2 regions of the Lysinibacillus sp. fls2-241-R2A-57 genome follow, and region 1 is predicted to be linked to the other one. Evidence: a T-box and tRNA genes for the amino acid it is inferred to sense, from the RefSeq annotation. Region 1 holds a T-box; the other holds one or more tRNA genes.
The links. A T-box is a leader RNA that pairs with one kind of tRNA and senses whether it is charged. The one in region 1 lies ahead of tyrS (tyrosine--tRNA ligase), so its partner is inferred to be a tRNA-Tyr.
Positions count from the first base shown of each region.

Region 2: it encodes a tRNA-Tyr, which carries the amino acid that the T-box ahead of tyrS (tyrosine--tRNA ligase) is inferred to sense. The anticodon was not compared.

Region 1 is NZ_JARVRU010000029.1:34,076-44,301, forward strand. Features, by position in the region: gene QRN68_RS05885 (hypothetical protein) at 1-67, shown strand, start outside; gene QRN68_RS05890 (glycoside hydrolase family 10-like protein) at 201-1,769, shown strand; gene QRN68_RS05895 (GNAT family N-acetyltransferase) at 2,662-3,165, shown strand; gene QRN68_RS05900 (DUF7010 family protein) at 3,478-4,014, shown strand; T-box leader at 4,241-4,482, shown strand; gene tyrS (tyrosine--tRNA ligase) at 4,617-5,831, shown strand; gene QRN68_RS05910 (methyl-accepting chemotaxis protein) at 5,963-7,627, opposite strand; gene QRN68_RS05915 (CD3324 family protein) at 8,052-8,333, shown strand; gene QRN68_RS05920 (GNAT family N-acetyltransferase) at 8,467-9,048, shown strand; gene QRN68_RS05925 (GNAT family N-acetyltransferase) at 9,091-9,663, shown strand; gene QRN68_RS05930 (GNAT family N-acetyltransferase) at 9,795-10,226, shown strand, end outside.
Region 2 is NZ_JARVRU010000018.1:1,158-11,383, reverse strand. Features, by position in the region: gene QRN68_RS03525 (amino acid ABC transporter permease) at 1-397, shown strand, start outside; gene QRN68_RS03520 (amino acid ABC transporter permease) at 410-1,111, shown strand; gene QRN68_RS03515 (amino acid ABC transporter ATP-binding protein) at 1,125-1,880, shown strand; gene helD (RNA polymerase recycling motor HelD) at 1,950-4,256, opposite strand; gene QRN68_RS03505 (AAA family ATPase) at 4,865-5,821, shown strand; gene QRN68_RS03500 (RNA ligase family protein) at 5,845-6,480, shown strand; tRNA gene QRN68_RS03495 (tRNA-Tyr) at 6,573-6,645, shown strand; gene QRN68_RS03490 (hypothetical protein) at 6,819-6,968, opposite strand; gene QRN68_RS03485 (coenzyme F420-0:L-glutamate ligase) at 7,021-8,211, opposite strand; gene QRN68_RS03480 (LysR family transcriptional regulator) at 8,342-9,262, shown strand; gene QRN68_RS03475 (LysR family transcriptional regulator) at 9,282-10,166, opposite strand.

The DNA of each region.
Region 1 (10,226 bases):
CAACGAGCTTCGCAAACAATCGAAATTACCAATAGAGGGTCCTACTGATAAAATGATACAGACCTAATTACTGTAAGACACTTTTTGGAAGGATAAATCAGTTCCTACTTTTATAGAATAGGCTGATATGGTATTTACTTAGGTTATAGTAACAGCTAGGTTTTAATAGCTGAAAATTAAAAGGAGAGATTTCATTAATTATGTTTAAAAATTTTTTTGGAAAGTGCATAGTAACTTTTTTTGTTTTACTTTTACTTATCCCTGTTTTTACAAATCAAAAGGCTACAGCTAATTCACTACCTCAAAATGAAATGCGTGCAGCCTGGATTGCAACAGTATCTAATATTGATATGAAGGCAGGTATGAGTAAAACCCAATATACTCAATGGGTTCAAAGTACCTTAGACAAATTAAAAGCTGATAACTTTAATACAGTTATTTTTCAAGTTAAGCCATTAAATGATGCACTGTACCCGTCTAAGCTTGCTCCATGGTCATCGTATATAACAGGCAATAAACAAGGGACCAATCCGGGTTTTGATCCATTGCAAATAATGCTGGACGAAGCACATAAGCGAGGATTAGAACTTCATGCTTGGGTAAACCCATATAGGGTCACTATGCCTTCGCAATCTTTGTCTAATCTTGCTGCCGATAATGTAGCCCGTAAAAATCCTAATTGGGTAGTGAAATACGGTAAACAATACTATTTAGATCCTGGTTTGCCGGAAGTTCAAAATTACTTATTATCAACCATAGAAGAATTAGTAAGCAACTATGATATCGACGCTGTACATATGGATGATTACTTCTATCCTTATAAAATAAAAGGAGAGACTTTTCAAGATCAACAAACTTTTAAAAAGTATGGTGGCTCATTCAAGAATATTGAAGACTGGCGCAGAAATAATGTTAATCAATTAGTAAAAAAGGTTTATGCAAGTATTAAGGCAATTAAACCTCATGTTCAATATGGAATATCACCGTTTGGAATTTGGCGAAACAAAGGGCAAGATTCTACTGGTAGTAACACGAATGGAATGAGTAACTACGATGATCTTTATGCTGATACAAGACAGTGGATTAAAGATGGAAGTATCGATTATATTGCTCCTCAAATCTATTGGTCCAGAAATCATAAAGCAGCAAATTACTCTGTTTTATTAGATTGGTGGGGAAGAGAAGTTCAAACGTACGCAAAAGTCCATCCTGTTAATCTATATATTGGCATGGCTAATCATAAAGTTGGAAATGATTCTGATACTGCATGGAATAATAAGACGGAACTTATCAGCCAAGTAATCGCCAACAGAGCAAATAAAAATGCTCAAGGACAAATGCATTTTTCTCTAAGAAGTATTAACAATAACGCTCTTGGATATGCTTCTTATCTAAATCAGCAACTATACAATTATAAAGCTTTAACACCTACAATTTATTGGAAAGACTCTGCAATACCTTTATGTCCAACTGATGTTAAATTGAGTAAAGAGTCTTTCGGCATGAAGCTTACTATTACAGATGAAAATAGTACTCAACCAAGGAAATATGTAATATACCGATTTGATGGAACAAAAGAAGGATCATATGAAGACGTTAAAAATATAGTAGACGTGGTTTATAACACACAAGGTAATACTATTTATGTAGATACTATTGCAAATAAAAGTAAAGTATACACATATGGTATAAAGTCTATATCTGCTACAGGTGTGGAAAGTAAAACTGCTTTTGTTCTAAAAGACGGAAAGCCTTACCAGCAGCAATAGAGCCAACACCTGAAGGGCCAGATAAATGTTTATAAGGTGGTTTTAATCAAACTTTCTTTCAAAGAAACAAGATGGAAACATTGAGAGTTATTACTGCTATCGAATAATATAGCGGTATCCATTTGAGACCATTTATATAAAATCGTATTTAAGGTATCAATACCTTAAATACGATTTTTTTTATTTCACAAACAGTCCATTTTATGGAATAACACCTTTAAAATCTGGATATTTGTGTTAAAATTTCTCTGTATTGTTTTCCATCTAAAATGAATAAGAGAGGTCTTTGAGATTTATGGGAGAAGCTTGTAATTTGAGCTGTGGACATTGCTCTTACAATCAAAATGTTTTTTTAGGAATTGGATTTAGGTATATAAACTTGAGTTCGATTTTAGAATGGTATGAGGAAGAAGAAGGTCGGCAATACATTAGAGAGTTTATTAATAACAAGGAAACGTCTTTTGAATGCTACGTCGGTCTATATGTTTGTCAGAATTGTTGTTACCTATTAAATAAAGCACATTTACATATGAAGTCAGGAACCCAATCTTACACGAACACTCATACTTGTCCTCGATGTAATACTCAAATGTCGTCAAAGCCTTTAGTCGATATTAATCAAAGTGATGTTCTAGATTGTCCAGATTGTGGGCAAGAAAAGCTAAAGGTGAGTTTTTATATGGATTGGGACTAGGAAGTTGGTTCTTAAAATTCTCTTTTTATTTTTAAAATAAACATTAGATAAAAACTAGATGGAAGGTCAGCATAACTTTTGAACATTCCAAAAGATTAAAGGAATAATACAATGTTAATTAGATTTTCGCACCATCTTTTGCATAATTAAAAATATGAGTATTTCGAAAAAAGAAAAGGACAGGAGTTAAAATCAAATATGTTTGAGGATGCTAAAAAAATAGTTTTTAGGCCTTTAAAAAGTGATGATTATAAATTTGTTCTTCATTGGAGTATGGACGAAAAGTTTTGTGAAGCTAATGGGTGGGAAAAAAATCGGGATGAAGAAGAATTATATAATTGGTGGCAATGCTGTGTGAATATGGATCGTAAGGATTTTATTCGCTTAGGAATTGAATATGAGAAAAGATTAATTGGTTATGTAGATTTAGCAGAGATTCAAAATAGCCGTGCAGAAATAGGTATTGCTATTGGTGAAAGTCAGTTGTGGGGAAAGGGTATAGGAACTACCGTAACCCGAATGTTTATTAATTATGCGTTCGAGAAGTTTAGTATTACAAAATTTTATAGTGAAACACATGAAACTAATTATCGTTCAAGAAAAATGATGGACAAGTTAGGTTTTAAAGAAATTAGTAGAAACGGGAGCGAATTTTATTTAAACAAGGAAACACCTCTTATACAGTATAAATTGTATCTGTAGTTTTACTTAGGGGGCTATGTTAAATTATTGTATTTCTAAAAATATACAACTTGTATATAAGTTGATTGGAGTAAAGGTTAGACACCACTAGGTAAGCACCCAGTCGGAACGGAAATTAACCACACGTTATGGTGATGAGCCACGATACTATATCTCTTAAATTAAAGAAGTAAAAATGAGATTTAATCAACGGTATAACCATCTAGATGGATGAAATATCTTTGAATGGTAAAAATTAAAAAAAGTAATAGAAAATTATTCTAAAAAATGTTATATATTATATTGGAAACATATTAATAGGAGCTGAGTTTTTTGGAAATAAATACATCGAGAGATGATATAGCACTGCGAGGGAAGCGAGGTTTACATTTTATCCTTGCATCAATAATTATTTGGAGTTCAATTTTTATAATATGGTTGCTTCCGATAAATGATATATCAACTAGAAATTTATTAACATTTTGTTTTACTGCAGTACTTTTACCATTGGCTTTTCTAATCTCGAAATTAGTTAAGGCAGAATTTTCAACCAAAGATAACCCATTAAATAATTTAGGTATAATATTTTCCTGTAATCAAATTTTATATATTTTGATTGCTATATGGATTTATCAAGCAGTTCCTGAAAAATTAGTTATGATATTAGCTATAATATTTGGAGCGCACTTATTACCTTTTGGATGGTTATATAAATCTAATGCATATTATGTAATGGCTATAATCGTTTCTTTAACGTCTTTGATTATAGGAGTTAATTTTAGTCCAACAATATTGGCTCTTGTTATGATCTTTTTGGAGATTGTATTTTCAATATGGTTATATTTCGAAATGAAAAATGTTAAACAGTAGGATAGCTATAGTCCCAACAATAATTGGGAAAAAAATTTAAGCAACGCATTTTGATCTTTGTTCAAACTAGATGCCACCAGGAAAGCACCAAGTCGGTATGGAAATCAATCTGCGGTAGTTTAAAAATTAGGCAGAAAATTAATTTATTGACAATTTGAATAATAATACTATAATAATCAACAAGATTGCATAACGAAGAATTGTTGAAAACAATTTGGAGTATAAGAGTAAAGCGTTGAAGAGAACGAGTAATTTTAATGGAACTTACAGAAAGTAGCCGGTTGATGAGAGGCACAAGGAAAGTTAAAATGAATACATCTTGGAGCTGCGTACCGAACTTTAGTAGGCTACGACGGGTTTGCATCCGTAATCAATGCAAAGGTATCGCAATTTAGCCGTACCTATTGAGGAGAGTTATGTGAATGACTCTTAAATTAAGGTGGTAACACGTTCATACACGTCCTTTAGGTTAATTCCTAAAGGGCGTTTTTTTATCTTCATTCAGCAGAAGAGCATCTGCTGAAATGAAGATAAAGCCTCAGGCGGATGTAACGGATTTTTGCTCTTGCAATATTAATTCAAAATTTAAGGAGTTGTATTGTATGTTTTTAAAACCAGAGGAACAATTAGAAATTATTCAAAAAGGTGTAGATAAGATTGTTAATGCAGAAGAGTTATTAGCAAAATTGGAGCATTCTTTTAAAGAACAAAAGCCTTTAACGATTAAGCTCGGTTTAGATCCTTCTGCACCAGACATTCATTTAGGGCATGCTGTTGTTCTACGGAAAATTAAACAAATGCAAGATTTAGGTCATCGTGTTGTAATTATTATCGGTGATTTTACAGGCCGTATAGGGGATCCAACTGGAAAGGCAAAAGGGCGCGTCGCACTAAGTGATGACATTGTAAAGGAAAATGCTAAAACATATTGTGAGCAAATTTTTAAAATTTTAGATAAAGAAAAAACGACTGTACGTTTTAATAGTGAGTGGTTATCAAAATTAACATTTGAAGAAGTCATTAAATTAGCTGCGACCACTTCTGTAGCGCGTATTTTAGAACGTGATGATTTCCAAAAACGCTATAACAGTCAAGTGCCAATTGGTATTCATGAATTTTTCTATCCTTTGATGCAAGCGTATGATTCAGTCGAAATTTCTGCTGATATTGAATTAGGGGGTACCGATCAAACGTTTAATATTTTGATGGGCCGTACATTACAAAAGCATTTAGGGCTCGAAAAACAAATTGCTATGTTTATGCCCTTATTAGAAGGCTTAGATGGTGTTGAAAAAATGAGTAAAAGCTTAGGAAATTATATTGGAGTAAATGAAGCACCAGAAGTAATGTTCAAAAAAGTAATGGAAGTACCTGATGCATTAATTATTAAGTACTTTGAGCTAGCAACAGATGAGCATCCTAAAGTGATTGAGGAAGTGAAAGATCGATTATCAAAAGGTGGAAATCCTCGAGATATAAAACTAGAGTTAGCAGAGCTTATTACTACTTTATATTATGGTGAAGAAGCAACAAAGGGAGCGAAACAATATTTTGAAACAGCATTTCAAAAGAAACAAATCCCTGATAATATACCGTCAGTGCTAATTGAAATAGGGAAAGAATCGGTGCTAGATATAATTCCAGCATTAATGGCTAAAAACTATATAAAAAGTAAAAGTGAATTTATACGATTAATTAAACAAAATGGTGTTTCTTTAAATGGTGAAAAAATTACAGTAGATGACACTGACCGAGTTTTAATGAATGAGGAGGTTTTACAAATTGGGAAGAAACGATTTATTCGGTTTATAAAATAAGGGACCAAGTTGTACTTTTTTAGTGGAATAGTCATAAGGATTCCTTTACGAAGTGTTTGTAATCAAACTAACCAGTTGCTAAAAAAAGCTGATTCAGAGAATCAGCTTTTTTACTATAGAAATCAATATAATTAAATAGTGAATTTTTTCATTTCATCTCTTAGAGCATCAGCAATAGCATCTAGTTCCTTAGCTTTTTCAGAAACGGTCTCGATGCTTTTCATTTGTTCATTTGCGGAAGCGGAAACTTGTTCTGTTCCTGCAGAGGTTTCGACTGCAGAAGCAGAGATGTTTTGAACCACACCAATGATTTGCTCTTTGCGCTCATTCATCTCGTGAGATAAATGTTTCACCTCTTGTGCTACTTCACTCGTTTGGTCTAGAGCTGCCTTTATTGTATTAAATATCTCACTCGTATTTTCTGTAGCTTTTGCATTTTGTTCAACAATGCTAAGGCTTGTACCAATTTCCTGTACAGCATTTTTAGAAATATCCTGAATGGCGGTGATTTTGTTCTTAATATCTTCAGTTGCTATAGATGTCTGTTCTGATAATTTTCGAATTTCATCAGCAACTACTGCGAAACCTTTTCCTGCTTCGCCTACGCGAGCTGATTCAATGGATGCATTCAGTGCCAATAAATTCGTTTGAGTCGCGATATCTGTAATTGTATTGACAATACTTGATATATCAGATGAAGTTTTGTCTACTTCCTGAACGATATTACTTACCTGTTGTGAAGACACACGATTCTTCTCTGACCAAATAGAGAGTTGGTTGACGGTTTCCACACCTTGATTACTTAAGTGATCAATATCCTCTGTCATGGAAGCGATCTTCTCTGTTTGCGCCATAACGCGATCAATGTTTACAGAAAGTTGATTTAATTGTTCAGCACTTTGTTCTGTGTCATGAGCCTGCTCTTCTGTAGCTTTTGCTATTTCATTAATGGCTGAGCTAATTTCATCAGTTGTACGTACCGTATCTTCTGATATTTGCATCAGAACCTTTGAGGAATCTGATAACTCGGAACTTGTTTTATGTATGTTGACGGTAACATCCTTTAATGCTGATCGCATGCCAGAGATGCCTTTTGCCATGAGACCAATTTCATCTTGATGATTTAATAACTTCTCTAATTCTGGATTTTCTGTAAAGTCTAAGCTTGCTGTTTGATGAATGGCCTTTTCAAGATTTTTAATGGCAGCCACAATGCGACCAATAATCCACCACATTAAAGCACCTATAATTAAAAAGCTTACTACACCGGTAATAATCTGATAGCTTAGAACAGAGTTTGTAATTGATTGAATGCCGCTTTCAGGCACCCCAACGTCGAGCACGCCATAAAGTTTGCCATCCTTATAGATAGGCTCCATTATGTCATATGTCCAAATACCTTGAACTTCAGCGTACCATCTTGTGAACTGATTTTTCCCGTTTTTAGCCCCATCAATCGTGTAATCATCCTCATACACTTTTCCTAATTTATTTTTATCACTATGTGCCACCGCTTGAACGTTTGTATCAATGACAACTGCATAAGTCACATTATCTTGTTTTGATTTTGTTTCCACAAAATTTTGTAAAGATGGAATGGGGTCACTCTCTGAATTTAAGATGGTTTCCGCTTGTTTTGCCATTTCAAAGACTTGTTCGTTGGCTTTTTCAATTAATACTTCTTTGCTATTTTTTCCAACAAACCATACTCCGAATACAGAATTGACTACAGAAGACAATAATAATAAACCTAATGTAAATAACAATAATCGACGCTTAATACTTTTACTTTTCATATAGTCTCCCCTTTTAAAATAATGAATATGTAAATTGAGTTATTGAGGTTCTTTATTCCTATAAAAACTCAATAAATGCTTATTTTTCAACTATAGTATTGTGCAAAAAAGACGAATTGTCAATGATAGATTATATAAGACTTATTACTTAATGAATGAGAAAGTAGGTGTGAAAGTCCTTTTATTGATTGATGAAATCTCTGTTTTAGAAAATGAATAGTAAGTTGGTAAAACGAAAATCAACCACACGTTATGGTGATGAGACAATGCTTCAAACTATATGGTATAATATGGGTTAGACTTACTGAGATACAAGGGGGATTGTTTGATGAGAAGGTATACTATTTCTGCATAGCAAAGGCTATTGCAATATAAGATAAATAGCTTTTGCTCTTCCTAAAAAAATTTCATTTAGGAGTGCAATATGAGCTATAAAAAAGCAAAGCATATTCTACCAGCTGAGTTACTTGAGTTAATACAAGAATATGTTGATGGTGAATATATTTATATACCGCGAAGAGCAGAACATAAAAAGACTTGGGGATCTAGTACTGCAACAAGAAAAGATTTGGAAGTAAGAAATTCTACTATTTATAACGATTATCTATCGGGAGTGGACACGGCTACTTTAGGTGAAAAATACTATTTGTCCTCAAAGAGTATTCAAAGAATTGTACTAGAAGAGAAAAGAAGAAGAATAGAATAAGCCAGTGTGGTTTTTAACTGCATTGGCTTATTTTCTTTTATGAAATATGTATGAGGTTTTTTCCAGGAATAGAGGTCAGCTATAATCTAATCAGATTCTTTTGATTTTCATTCAAAAAATAGGAGAGAAAGAAATGAACTTTTCCAAATTATTAGGAAGCACTTTCCCAACAGTACAAACTGAACGAATTAAATTAAGAAAGTTGAAGTCGGAGGATGCTCCTACGTTATTCAATTATTATTCAAATGAAAATGTATATCGATATCTCGATTGGAATGGACCAGAAACTTTAGAAAGAAGTTATGAAGTAATTAACGCTTGGAACGAAGGCTATGATGAAGGTTGGATTATTCGTTTTGCTATTGCAAACAAAGTAACTGATGAAATTATTGGTACTATTTTCTTGAGTGAATTTGCAGGCAAACGAGCTGAAATTGGCTATGAATTATCTGAAGAGTATTGGCATCGTGGTATTATGTCGGAAGTTATTAAAGAAGTATTATCAATAGGATTTAATCAGTTAGGTTTAGTAAGAATACAGGCAATTGTTACGGAAGAAAATATAGCTTCTAAGAAGTTATTGACGAAATTCAACTTTAAGGAAGAAGGCTGCTTAAGACAATTTGAATGCCATAGTGTTACGGGAGAATGTAAAGATATGTTGATCTATAGTTTGTTGCATACAGAGTTTTTGCAGAAGAATGACGAGTATTGATCTGGATTATTTTACATATATCACAAGGACTAGGGGATGGGTATGAACAATTTATTTACAATCGACTGTGGTGAAGTATTACTAAGAGAATTTAGAATTGAAGATGTGGATGCGATTTATGAACTTACCTCGCAGCCTGAAGTTTATGAGTTTTTGCCAGATTGGCGTTCAACGAAAGAACAACGATTAAACTGGGTTACAAATTATGAGGCTCCAGATAATAAGGAATTTTTGGCTGCGGTTCCGAACATCGACGGGGTAAATTGTTTAAAGTTAGGAATAGTATTAAAGGAAACAGGCGAATTTATTGGCTTTTGCAATACATGTATGAAAGAAGAGCTGCGTGAACCAAATCGTGAAATCGCCTATGCTATTTCAAAACATTACAGAAATCATGGATACACAACAAAAGCTGTAAAAGGATTAATACGCTTTTTATTTGAAAATACAGATGTGGAACTACTTAATGCTGTTGTTCTTCCTCATAATGTAAGCTCCATTAAAGTAATTCAAAAATGTGGTTTTTGTTTTAATGGAAATGTAGAAATTGAAGGAGTGCAACATTACCATTATATTCTCCATCAAGACAAATGGAAAAGCAATATACAAGCTTAAACAATGATTCCAATTTTAAAATAAACTCTTCGATATGATATCGTAAAAGTTTTATTTTCTCTTTTTTCCAAATGTGGATTGCGCTATGTATATAATAGCTATAGAAAATTTAAGTAAGGGGATGAGTTCGTTTGGACATATCAATTAATAGTTTACAAGAACGTGATGCTGAAGAATTGTATCAGTTTGAAAAGAATAATAGATTATTTTTTGAACAAATGGTACCTAGTCGTGGGGAAGATTATTATAAGTTTGAAACGTTTAAAGTAAAACATAGAGATCTTTTAGCTGAACAACAAGAAGAAAAATCAAAATTCTACTTAATAAGGGATAACTCAGGCGATATTATTGGAAGAATAAATTTAGTAGATATAGATAAAACGAATGATATAGCAGAAGTTGGTTACAGAGTAGGTAAAGAATATGGCGGCAAAGGGATAGGGGCTAAAGCCTTAAAGCTACTATTAGAAACAGAGATTAGTGTGAAGAAGATTAAAGCAAAAACAACAACAAATAATATTGCATCTCAAAAGATTCTTGAAAAAAACGGTTTTAAACAAGTG
Region 2 (10,226 bases), on a different contig from region 1:
CACTTTGCAGTTTGCGGCGATTATGTCAGAGGTTATTCGTTCGGCCTATTTAGCCATTGATAAAGGGCAATTTGAAGCGGCGGTTAGTGTGGGATTAACACCACTTCAAGCATATCGACGTATTATTTTCCCACAGGCACTCGTTATCGCTTTACCGAACTTTGGGAATGGAATGATTGCGTTATTACAAGAGGGGGCACTTGCTTATACAATTGGCTTAATTGATATTGTCGGAAAAGCAAATTTAATTATCGCAAGTAATATTAATGCACATGCATTAGAAATATATATTGCCTTGGCGATTGTTTACTGGGTGCTATCGATTATTATCGAAAAATTCTTTGCTATGCTAGAAAAGTTTTTTGGCAAAGGTAAAAAGACATTAGAAACGACGTAAGGAGGCGTAACCATGAATTATCAATTTTTAATGGAAACATTTTTTGTTGCATTATCAGGTGTACCTGTCGCACTCCTTGTGACAATTGTTGCTATGCTTGTTGCCCTGCCACTTGGTTTTCTATTGGCACTAACACGGATCAATAAAATCCCAGTGATCCATCATATAGCAAAAATTTATGTTTCCTTTGTTCGAGGTACACCTATTATCATTCAAATCTTTATTATTTATAGTAGTATCCCATTACTACTTAAAATTATTTTTGAAAAATATAATATTGCCTTTGATATTTATAAAATCAATCCGATTTGGTATGCATTTATCGTCTTCGCCTTTAGTACGACTGCAATTTTAATAGAAGTATTTCGTTCTGCTCTAAGTACGATTGAAAAAGGTCAGCTAGAGGCTGCCCATGCAGTAGGCTTATCAACATGTCAAGCCTATCGCCGTATTATTATTCCACAAGCTTTAGTAGTAGCTATGCCAAATATTTGTACGGCTACAGTTAATCTCATTAAAGCGACGTCTTTAGGCTATGCAATGTCCTTGCCTGAAATTACCCTGAAGGCTAAGGTAGCTGCAAATGTTGGCTACAATTACGTAGAAGCATATATTGATATTTTCATTGTGTACTTAATTTTATGTAGTACGGTTGAATACATTTTTAAACGATATGAAAAACATTTAAGCAAATTCAAAGTGGCAAAAGCCTAAGGGGTGAACGAGTATGTTAGAAATAAAAAATATCCATAAATCATTTGGTGACAATGAAATTTTAAAGGGTGTCGATTTAGCCATTGATAAAGGTGATGTTGTCGTTATTTTAGGTCCTAGCGGATCCGGAAAAACGACATTATTACGTTGCATTAACTTTTTAGAAAAGGCCGATCAAGGACATGCGACATTTGGTGATATTCAAGTGGATTTTCAAAATGTGAAGAAGAAGGACGTACATTCCATCCGTCAACGTGTAGCCTTTGTATTCCAAAACTATAATCTTTTCACGAATAAAACAGCGCTAGAAAATGTGACAGAAGGACTTATTATAGGACGTAAAGTTCCAAAGGCAGAGGCCATTGAAATTGGCAAAAAGGCACTCGATAAAGTAGGTTTATCAGAAAAATACGATTCCTATCCAAGTCAATTGTCTGGAGGTCAACAACAGCGAGTTGGTATTGCACGAGCAGTGGCGTTAAATCCGGATATTATTTTATTTGATGAACCAACTTCTGCACTTGACCCAGAGCTAGTAGGAGAAGTCCTTCAGGTTATGAAAAACATTGCTGCGGAAGGGACGACGATGCTTGTTGTCACACATGAAATGGGCTTTGCCAAAGACGTCGCCAACCGAGTAATTTTTATGGACGGTGGTGTCGTTGTAGAGGAAGGAAGCCCTTATGATATATTCGTTAATCCGAAAGAGGAACGCACGAAGAAATTCTTAAAACGTGTGATTCCAGAGGATTATAATTACTACATTTAAAGATAATAAAAGAACAAAAAGAGAATCTGCAAGCCTTCCGTGAAAGCAAGCAAATTCTCTTTTTTGAAATTAAATATCTAAAAAATGTGTTAACTCGTTAATAGCATAGATATGCAATTCGTGCATAGCTCGTGTACAAGCTGTGTAGAAATAATGGCGTTCTGTTTCTCTAAAATAATTAGCTGCGGAGGCATTATAAAGCAATACAGCATCGAATTCAATTCCTTTTGCCATATAAGCAGGTAATAGTAAAATGCCTTTTTTAAATTGATTTGTATGATGGGTAATGAGCTGAATATCTACTTGGTCTTTCATTTGATCAAAAACCTTCGTACATTCTTGCTCTGTTTTACAGATGACTGCAATTGTTTCGAAATTTAGGGACAAGTTTTTTATCTTTTCGACAAGCTGTTCATTTAAATCTATTTCATTCGGAACGATCGTGATAGTCGGTTCGGGACCCGTTCGATTAAAGGCTTCTACTTTTGCGTCCTCATGTAAAATCTTCGAAGTTAGGTGAATAATTTGTTTTGTTGAGCGATAACTTTTCGTTAATATCATTTTTTCTGCTTGTTCACCATATAATTGTGGCGTCAGCAGTGAGGGGTTATTAAAGGTATGAGGATGGATGGTTTGATGTCCATCACCCAATATCGTCATACGTGCACGTGGGAATAATTGTTGTAATACAAATAGCTGAAATGGAGAATAGTCTTGTGCTTCATCAACTAAAACATGACGAATCATCGTATTTGTTCGTTGACCTTCTATTTTGTCCTGTAAGTATAAAAATGGAGCCGCATCTTCATACGAAATAATGCGCTTTGCTAAATTAGGGAGTGTATGTTGACAGATTTCTCCCCAACAGTCGGGTAAAAAGTTCTGTAATTGCTGGTGAATAGTATTGTTCATGTTAAACAATTGACGATAAATGCCTAACATATGAACGAATTTTAATTGCTTCACAGATTGACGAAGTGGCTTGAACTGTTTTTTAACAATTTGGATGGCTAATTTCTTACGCTCTTGCTCAAAATCATCAAAAGAGTTTTCTGAAAACCGACCTTCATGTAAAAGCTCGCTATAGGTTTTTGTATACTCTTCAATGTCTAAAAGCTCACTAGCCTCTTCTACCCATTCTTTAGTCCGTTCTGCTTTTTCCATTTTCGATAATCGTTGTAATAACCATTCTGTCACTAATTGCAGTCGATTTGGGATGGGAATTGTGGCATTGAACGAATAAAAGTATTCAGCAATTTCTTGAGCTGTAATAATTCTCTCTCCGTGAAAAACAATATTTTTAAAAAGTAAACCTTCGTGTGCAAGGACCTGAATGTATTTGTCCATCAATTCTCGATATTGGAGGCTAGCTTTAAAAGAAATAATCGTAAGCTTCGTTTGGTAGAGCGGCTCATCTTTCTCTGTTAAAAGTGACTCCAATTGCTCATAAGGATATTCCAATTGGAACTGTCGACCTAAACGTTTTGTTGCATATTCGGAGAAAGTTAATTGCTGCATATTATCTTCACCTAAATCCGGTAAAACGGTATGAACATATTGATTAAAGAGCTGATTAGGTGTAATTAATAAAATTTGATCAGCAGTAATTTGGTCTCGATAATGATACAACAAATAAGCAACACGTTGGAGAGCAACAGCTGTTTTTCCACTACCCGCTACACCCTCTACGATGAGATAAGGAGTGTTGACATGTCGAATAATTTTATTTTGCTCAGCTTGAATCGTTGCTACAATGCTCCGGATATGTTCGTTTGCATTTTGAGCGAGAATATCGAGTAATAAGTCATCACCAATCGTTAAACCTGTATTAAACATCGATTGTAATTGACCATTCTTAATGATAAATTGCCGTTTTAAAAGCATTTCACCTTGAATTTCTTCAGTTGCCGTTTCATAAGTAGCTGGGCCAGGCGTATAATCATAATACATACTTGATATAGGGGCTCGCCAATCATAAATTAATATGTTTTCATTCTCTTCATCCATTAAGGTTGTGACACCGATATAAATCTTTAAAGGTTCGTTATGACCATCCTGTAAAAAATCAATACGAGCAAAATAGGGTGATTGCTGTAAACGATAGTAAATTTTTACATCCTTGATGGCACGTTGCTGAGCATGCTCGGAATCAGAAAGGAGCTCTGCCTGTTGTTTGATAGCATAATAGGTCTCGTCTAGGTCCTCTGGCGTATCTAAATTCACTCTGACGTCGTCCCAAAAGGTTTTCCTTAACGTTAAAACATTGTCTCTAAAATCTTCTCCTTTTCGTATTAATTCCTCTTTTTTGTGACCAACTGTGTTTAAACAAAGAACAAGATATTGTTTTTCTTCTGTCCATTCATATTGCTTTTCCAACGTTACTCACAGTCCTCTCCATATAATTATTTGTATGGTTTTTGAATCGAGAAATTTATCATACAGCCAGTCCAGAAAGAAGTATAGTCTAGTAATTATGGGAAATTTATGATATAATAAAATTATAAGGGAAAATCAAATTTTTAATAAAAAGACTGTTCCGGAAAAGTTGGAGCAGTCCTTTTTATATCCTAATTTTTCCCTTTTGAAGAATGTTCCTTTTTATGGATGGTCACCTATATTTTGGTGTTCGGGCAGTCGACTCCTTGGGGATCGGCGTCACAGATGAGAACCTGGAGCTAGTTGGTAGAGGAACGAAGGCTGAAACATCATGTCTTGTGATAACGCCTTCGTGACCTACGTAGTGTAGACCTAAGAGGGCTCATGGGACGCTCCTGGGAAAGCGCCCTGTTGAAACGAAAATCAACACCACGTTATGGTGATTATCCCTGTGTGACTTCGTTATCATTTTAACCATCAAAAATTAATCTCTATACTTTAATTGAGACGATGGTTAATTTTTGATAAAGAAAGAAGGGTAGAAGTTAATTGCTAACTAAAGAATAGGTTTCTATAAATGATATAGACACTTGAAAGGGGGTGAAAAAATGAAGGTGATATTTACAGTTGGGTTACCTGGAAGCGGCAAGAGCACGTTTGTTAAGAGACTAGCCAAAAGCGAAAATGCAGTTGTTCTTTCAAGTGATGCTATACGTCAAGAGTTATTTGGTGACGTTGCAAGACAGAAATCACGAATAGTATTTCGTGTTTTGTATGAGCGTTTAAATGAATTTGTGGCTAAAGGTCAATCTGTCATTGTTGATGCGACAAATATCGAACGGGAACGTAGGATGTTTGCGTTGGGTAAATTGTCTGATGATGTGGAGACTGCATGCTATTATTTTGATACACCATATGCGTTGTGTATAACAAGAAATCAACAAAGAAAGAGAAAAGTTCCGTTAATAATAATGGATAAAATGAGGAAGAATTTAGAGTTTCCGATATTGGGGGAGGGATTTGATGAGGTGCATATTGTACATGAATCGAGTCCGTATGAAATCTCGAAAGAGCAGTTTCTTTCACTAATCCAAAGCGAACCCGCATATGATGAGCTTTTTCAAAAGCTGAGATCAGTCCAACTATTTAAAGAGATTTATCAATTTAATCAAGAAAATCCATATCATCAATTTTTACTTTGTCAGCATACGTATTTTGTTTATGAATATATGAACGAATACTATATGGAGAGTGACAAGCTAGCATTACAAATTGCCGCTTTATTTCATGATGTAGGCAAACCATTTTGTAAAAAATATAAAGAATTACAACAAAGATATGGGTATTATGGACATGAAAATGTATCTGCTCAAATGGTATGCCATTTTTTATTAGAGCTAGGCTTTGAAGAAGACTTTGTTTTAAAGGTTGTCAATTTAGTGCAATTTCATATGTTAATTCAATATGGGGGCGATAAGGGAGGAAGTAAGATTTATCATTTAGTAAATGCTGACTTATTAACAAAGCTTTATTTCTTTCGCGAGGCAGATCAATTTGCCAAATAGATATAAACAAAGGAAGTGAGATTATGACCAATTTGATGAAATATCCAAGAAGCTTTCATTTGCCGTGGAGTAGAGGGTACACACACGATGATAAGGTTGCTAAAAATGTGGATCATTTTCTTGGAAAAGAGGTTGTTGTAACCGAAAAATTGGATGGTGAAGGAACAACACTTTATCACAACTATATGCATGCTAGAAGCATAAATTCAGGAGATCATCCATCTAGGCATTGGATAAAAACGTTTCATGCTACATTTGCATTTCAGATTCCAGAAGATTGGAGATTATGTGGTGAAAATGTTTATGCCAAGCACTCTATTTACTACAATGAATTAACTAGTTACTTTTATTTATTCAGTATTTGGAATGACAAAAATATTTGTTTAAGCTGGGATGAAACCGTCGAATATGCAGCTAAACTGGGCATTGAAACAGTACCTGTATTATATCGAGGCATTTTCGATGAAGAAAAAATAAAGAAGACTTTTACGGGGAAATCACTTCTTGGGGGTGAGCAGGAAGGGTATGTTATTAGAAATGCGGCTGCTTTCCATTATGATGATTTTCGATATAACCTAGGGAAATTTGTTAGAAAGAATCATGTTCGAACAAGTGAACATTGGTTAAATGAAGAAATGATGCCTAATCAACTGAAATAGATATTATTTGGAAAGAAAGATTTAATCTACTATAAAGCAAAAGGACTGAGAAAAATGTAATTCTTAATGGGGTTAAAAATACATAATGTATATGAGGAAGATGTAGTGGTAGCATGTCCCTTTATAGGATAGGGATTTAACAGGTTCGATTCCTGTCATCCTCACTAAATAAATGAAAAGCAGTAGTGACAAGGGCTTGATCCTTATTACTACTGCTTTTTTCTATCTTTCTATAATTTTGGCTCTTCACCAAACCGTGTGGTTGATTTCCGTTCCGACTGGGCGCTTTGTAGCTGACGCTTCGCTTTCGCTACAGAAAACATTTGTTGTTGCTGTCGCTACGCTTTCGCACAGAGCAAAGCTTCCTGGGGGCGTCCTATGAGCCGCTTTTTAACATGCTTTTCCCCTGTTTGCACCTCAAAAGGGAACCTGTTACTTAAGGATGGGGTAGCGTTTTTGATATAGCGTCGATATTTAAGCAGATCCACTATTAAAAAAAGAACTCCCAAACGAAAATGGGAGTTCATCTTTATACTCTTTTTATTTTGTATAGTTATCGAAATAACCTTGAATATAAATCATTGGTGTTCCTTTGTCACCTGAACCTGAAGTTAAGTCTGAAAGAGAACCAATTAGGTCTGTTAAGCGACGAGGTGTTGTACCTTGAGCGGCCATTTGCCCAGTTAAATCTTCATCTTTGTTTTGGATATACTCAGAAATTGCTGCTTTTAACTCTTCACCACGAAGATTTGCGAAATCGTTATCTGCTAAATATTTCAGCTTTACTTCGTTTGGTGTGCCATCTAATCCAGCAGTGTAAGCAGGAGATACGACAGGGTCTGCCAACTCCCAAATTTTACCTACAGGATCTTTAAATGCGCCATCGCCGTAAACCATTACTTCAACTGTTTTACCAGTAGCTTCTTTGATTTTTGCTTGGATGCCGTCAACAATTGGTTGGCAAGTGTGTGGGAATAATTTTACACTATCTTCAGTTGCTTTATTTGAACCAAGTAGACCATATTCCGCATTGAAGCCAGAACCGTTATTAGATACAGATAAAATATTGTCAAGACTGTATACTTTTTCAGCGCCATTTGCCGTTAAAATACGTTTTGTACGTAAGCGTGTATGAATATCACACGTTAAAACACTCTTCGTATAGTCTAAAATTGTTCTTGGGTTATTTGAAAAGATAACTTCACAAGCAGCGCCTTCAGCTTCGATTAACTCTTTATAATACTCAATATAATCTACACCTGTAAATGTGTGTTTTTTATAGCCAAAATGCTCACGGAATTCAACCTCAGTTAAAGTATCCGTCCAAGGGTTAATCCCTTTTACATCTAGCTCATCGATATCAACTAGGTGATTACCAACCTCATCTGATGGATAGCTTAGCATAAGAACGACTTTCTTCACGCCTTTAGCGATACCACGTAAGCAGTTAGCGAAACGGTTACGGCTAAGTATTGGGAAAATAACACCAACAGTATCGTCACCAAATTTAGCAGCTACGTCTGTTGCGATGTCATCGATTGATGCATAGTTACCTTGTGCACGCGCTACGACAGATTCTGTTACTGTTACGATGTCACGATCTTCAATTGAATAGCCTTCAATCTTTGCTGCGTTTAATACTGTGTCGACAACAATTTGTTCAATATTATCGCCTTCGTTAATAATTGGACCACGAAGACCTCTTACTACTGTACCAACTACACGTTCCAAAATAATCTCTCCTCATAAATGGTAAATGTATGTTAATTAAATAAATATAACCAATATGATTTTACTATACGCCTCTTTAGTGATATAAGTAAAATTAATAGTTCATATAATAGCTATAAGGAGTGCTTATATGATAGGGAAATTAGATTTATATCGTGTTTTTACTGTTGTTGCTAAAAATAATAGCTTTTCAAGCGCTGCTAGAGATTTATATATGACTCAACCAGCAGTTAGCCAAGCCATGATGCAATTAGAAAAGGAGCTCGGTACACGTCTCTTTAATCGTACTCCTAAGGGGGTAACGTTAACGACTGAGGGTAGACTTCTATATGAATATACGAATTCAGCATTAGGTCTTTTAGATGCTGGTGAGGAGAAGTTGCTAGAGTTTAAAAATTTAACAACCGGTCAGCTGAAAATTGGGGTAGGGGACACTATTTCTCGTTTCTTTTTAATGCCTTATCTAGAGGCGTTTCATACAATGTATCCTAATATAAAATTACAAATGCTAAATGGAACGACTTCGGAAATTTGTAACTTTATTAAATCCGGTGAGGTTGATATTGGGCTTTGTAATTTTCCGATAGAAGATCAGGCATTACAGTTAACCGCTTGCACGGAGGTACAAGATATTTTTGTATGTGGTGAGAAGTACAAAACGTTAGCGTCAAAAAGTTTAAGCTTAGAGGATCTTTTAAAGTTTCCACTTGTTTTTTTAGAGAAAAAGTCAAATTCAAGAAAGTATGTAGAAAATTATTTATTTGCAAGAGGAATCCACATTGAACCTGAGTTCGAGCTTGGTTCACATGATCTTGTGTTAGAATTTGCACGCAGTAATTTAGGGATTGCTTGTGTGACGAAAGAATTTTCTAAAGATTATTTGCAGCGAGGGCTTCTCTATGAGCTAACATTAACAGAAAGTATACCAGCACGAAGCATTGGCATGTGTTATTTGAAAAGTGTACCTTTATCTCGAGCAACGTTGAAATTTGTAGAAATTATTGAGCAAAAGCAGGAGCGTAAACGTCTAAATTTAAGAACTATAAAGTAAGCTTAGCGATTAAAATCCGCTAAGCTCTTTTTTTTAGTAGTGCCTCTATGAGGGTGTCAACATTGCGTTTATTTTTCATCGTAGGTGAGTACAAATAAGAGAATGTTCGCATAAACTGCTGTCCTTCAAGCGGCAAAATATTTATATCACCATTTTTTAGTTCACGCTCAATAACACTGGCAGACAGTAGAGAAAGGCCAAGCCCTTGTATAACACTCTCTTTCACACCTTGATTGCTACTAATAGTAAGAAGTGAACGCACTTGGAGCCCATTTGTTCTAAATAAATGATCTAAGTAATAACGAGTGCCAGAGCCTTCTTCACGTGCAACCCAATTTTGCTGCTGTAAGTCCGCAACCGTAATAGTCGACTTCTTTACAAGAGGGTGACTGCTAGCACTAACAATAAAAAGCTCATCCTGCATAAACGGTTTAATAATAACTTCATTGTCGTTTGACTGTCCTTCGATAAGGCCAATATCGACCTGTAACAATTTTGTATATTGAATGATTTCTTCCGTATTGCCAATAATAACTTGAAGCTCAAGCTGAGGGAATTGCTGTTGCAGACTCGCTATTATAGGTGGCAATATATATTCGCCAATTGTAAAACTAGAGCCGATAACAAGTGTACCTTGAATTTCATGATGATAAGCTAGAATATCTTCCCTAGCTACCTCTGCAATTGCCATCATTTGCTTAGCTCGTTTATATAAAATTTCTCCAGTTGGTGTAATTTGTACGGACTTTGGAGATCGGATAAATAACGTCGTTTGAAGTTCCTGCTCTAAGTTTTTTATGTGTAAGCTGACACTGGGCTGTGAAATATGAAGTATTTCGGATGCTTTCGTAAAATTATTGACTTCCACTAGTGTAATGAATGTTTTTAAAGCATCATATAGCATGTCATCACTCCTATTATTAGAAATATTAATCATTGCGATTATATATATGTATTTTACTAA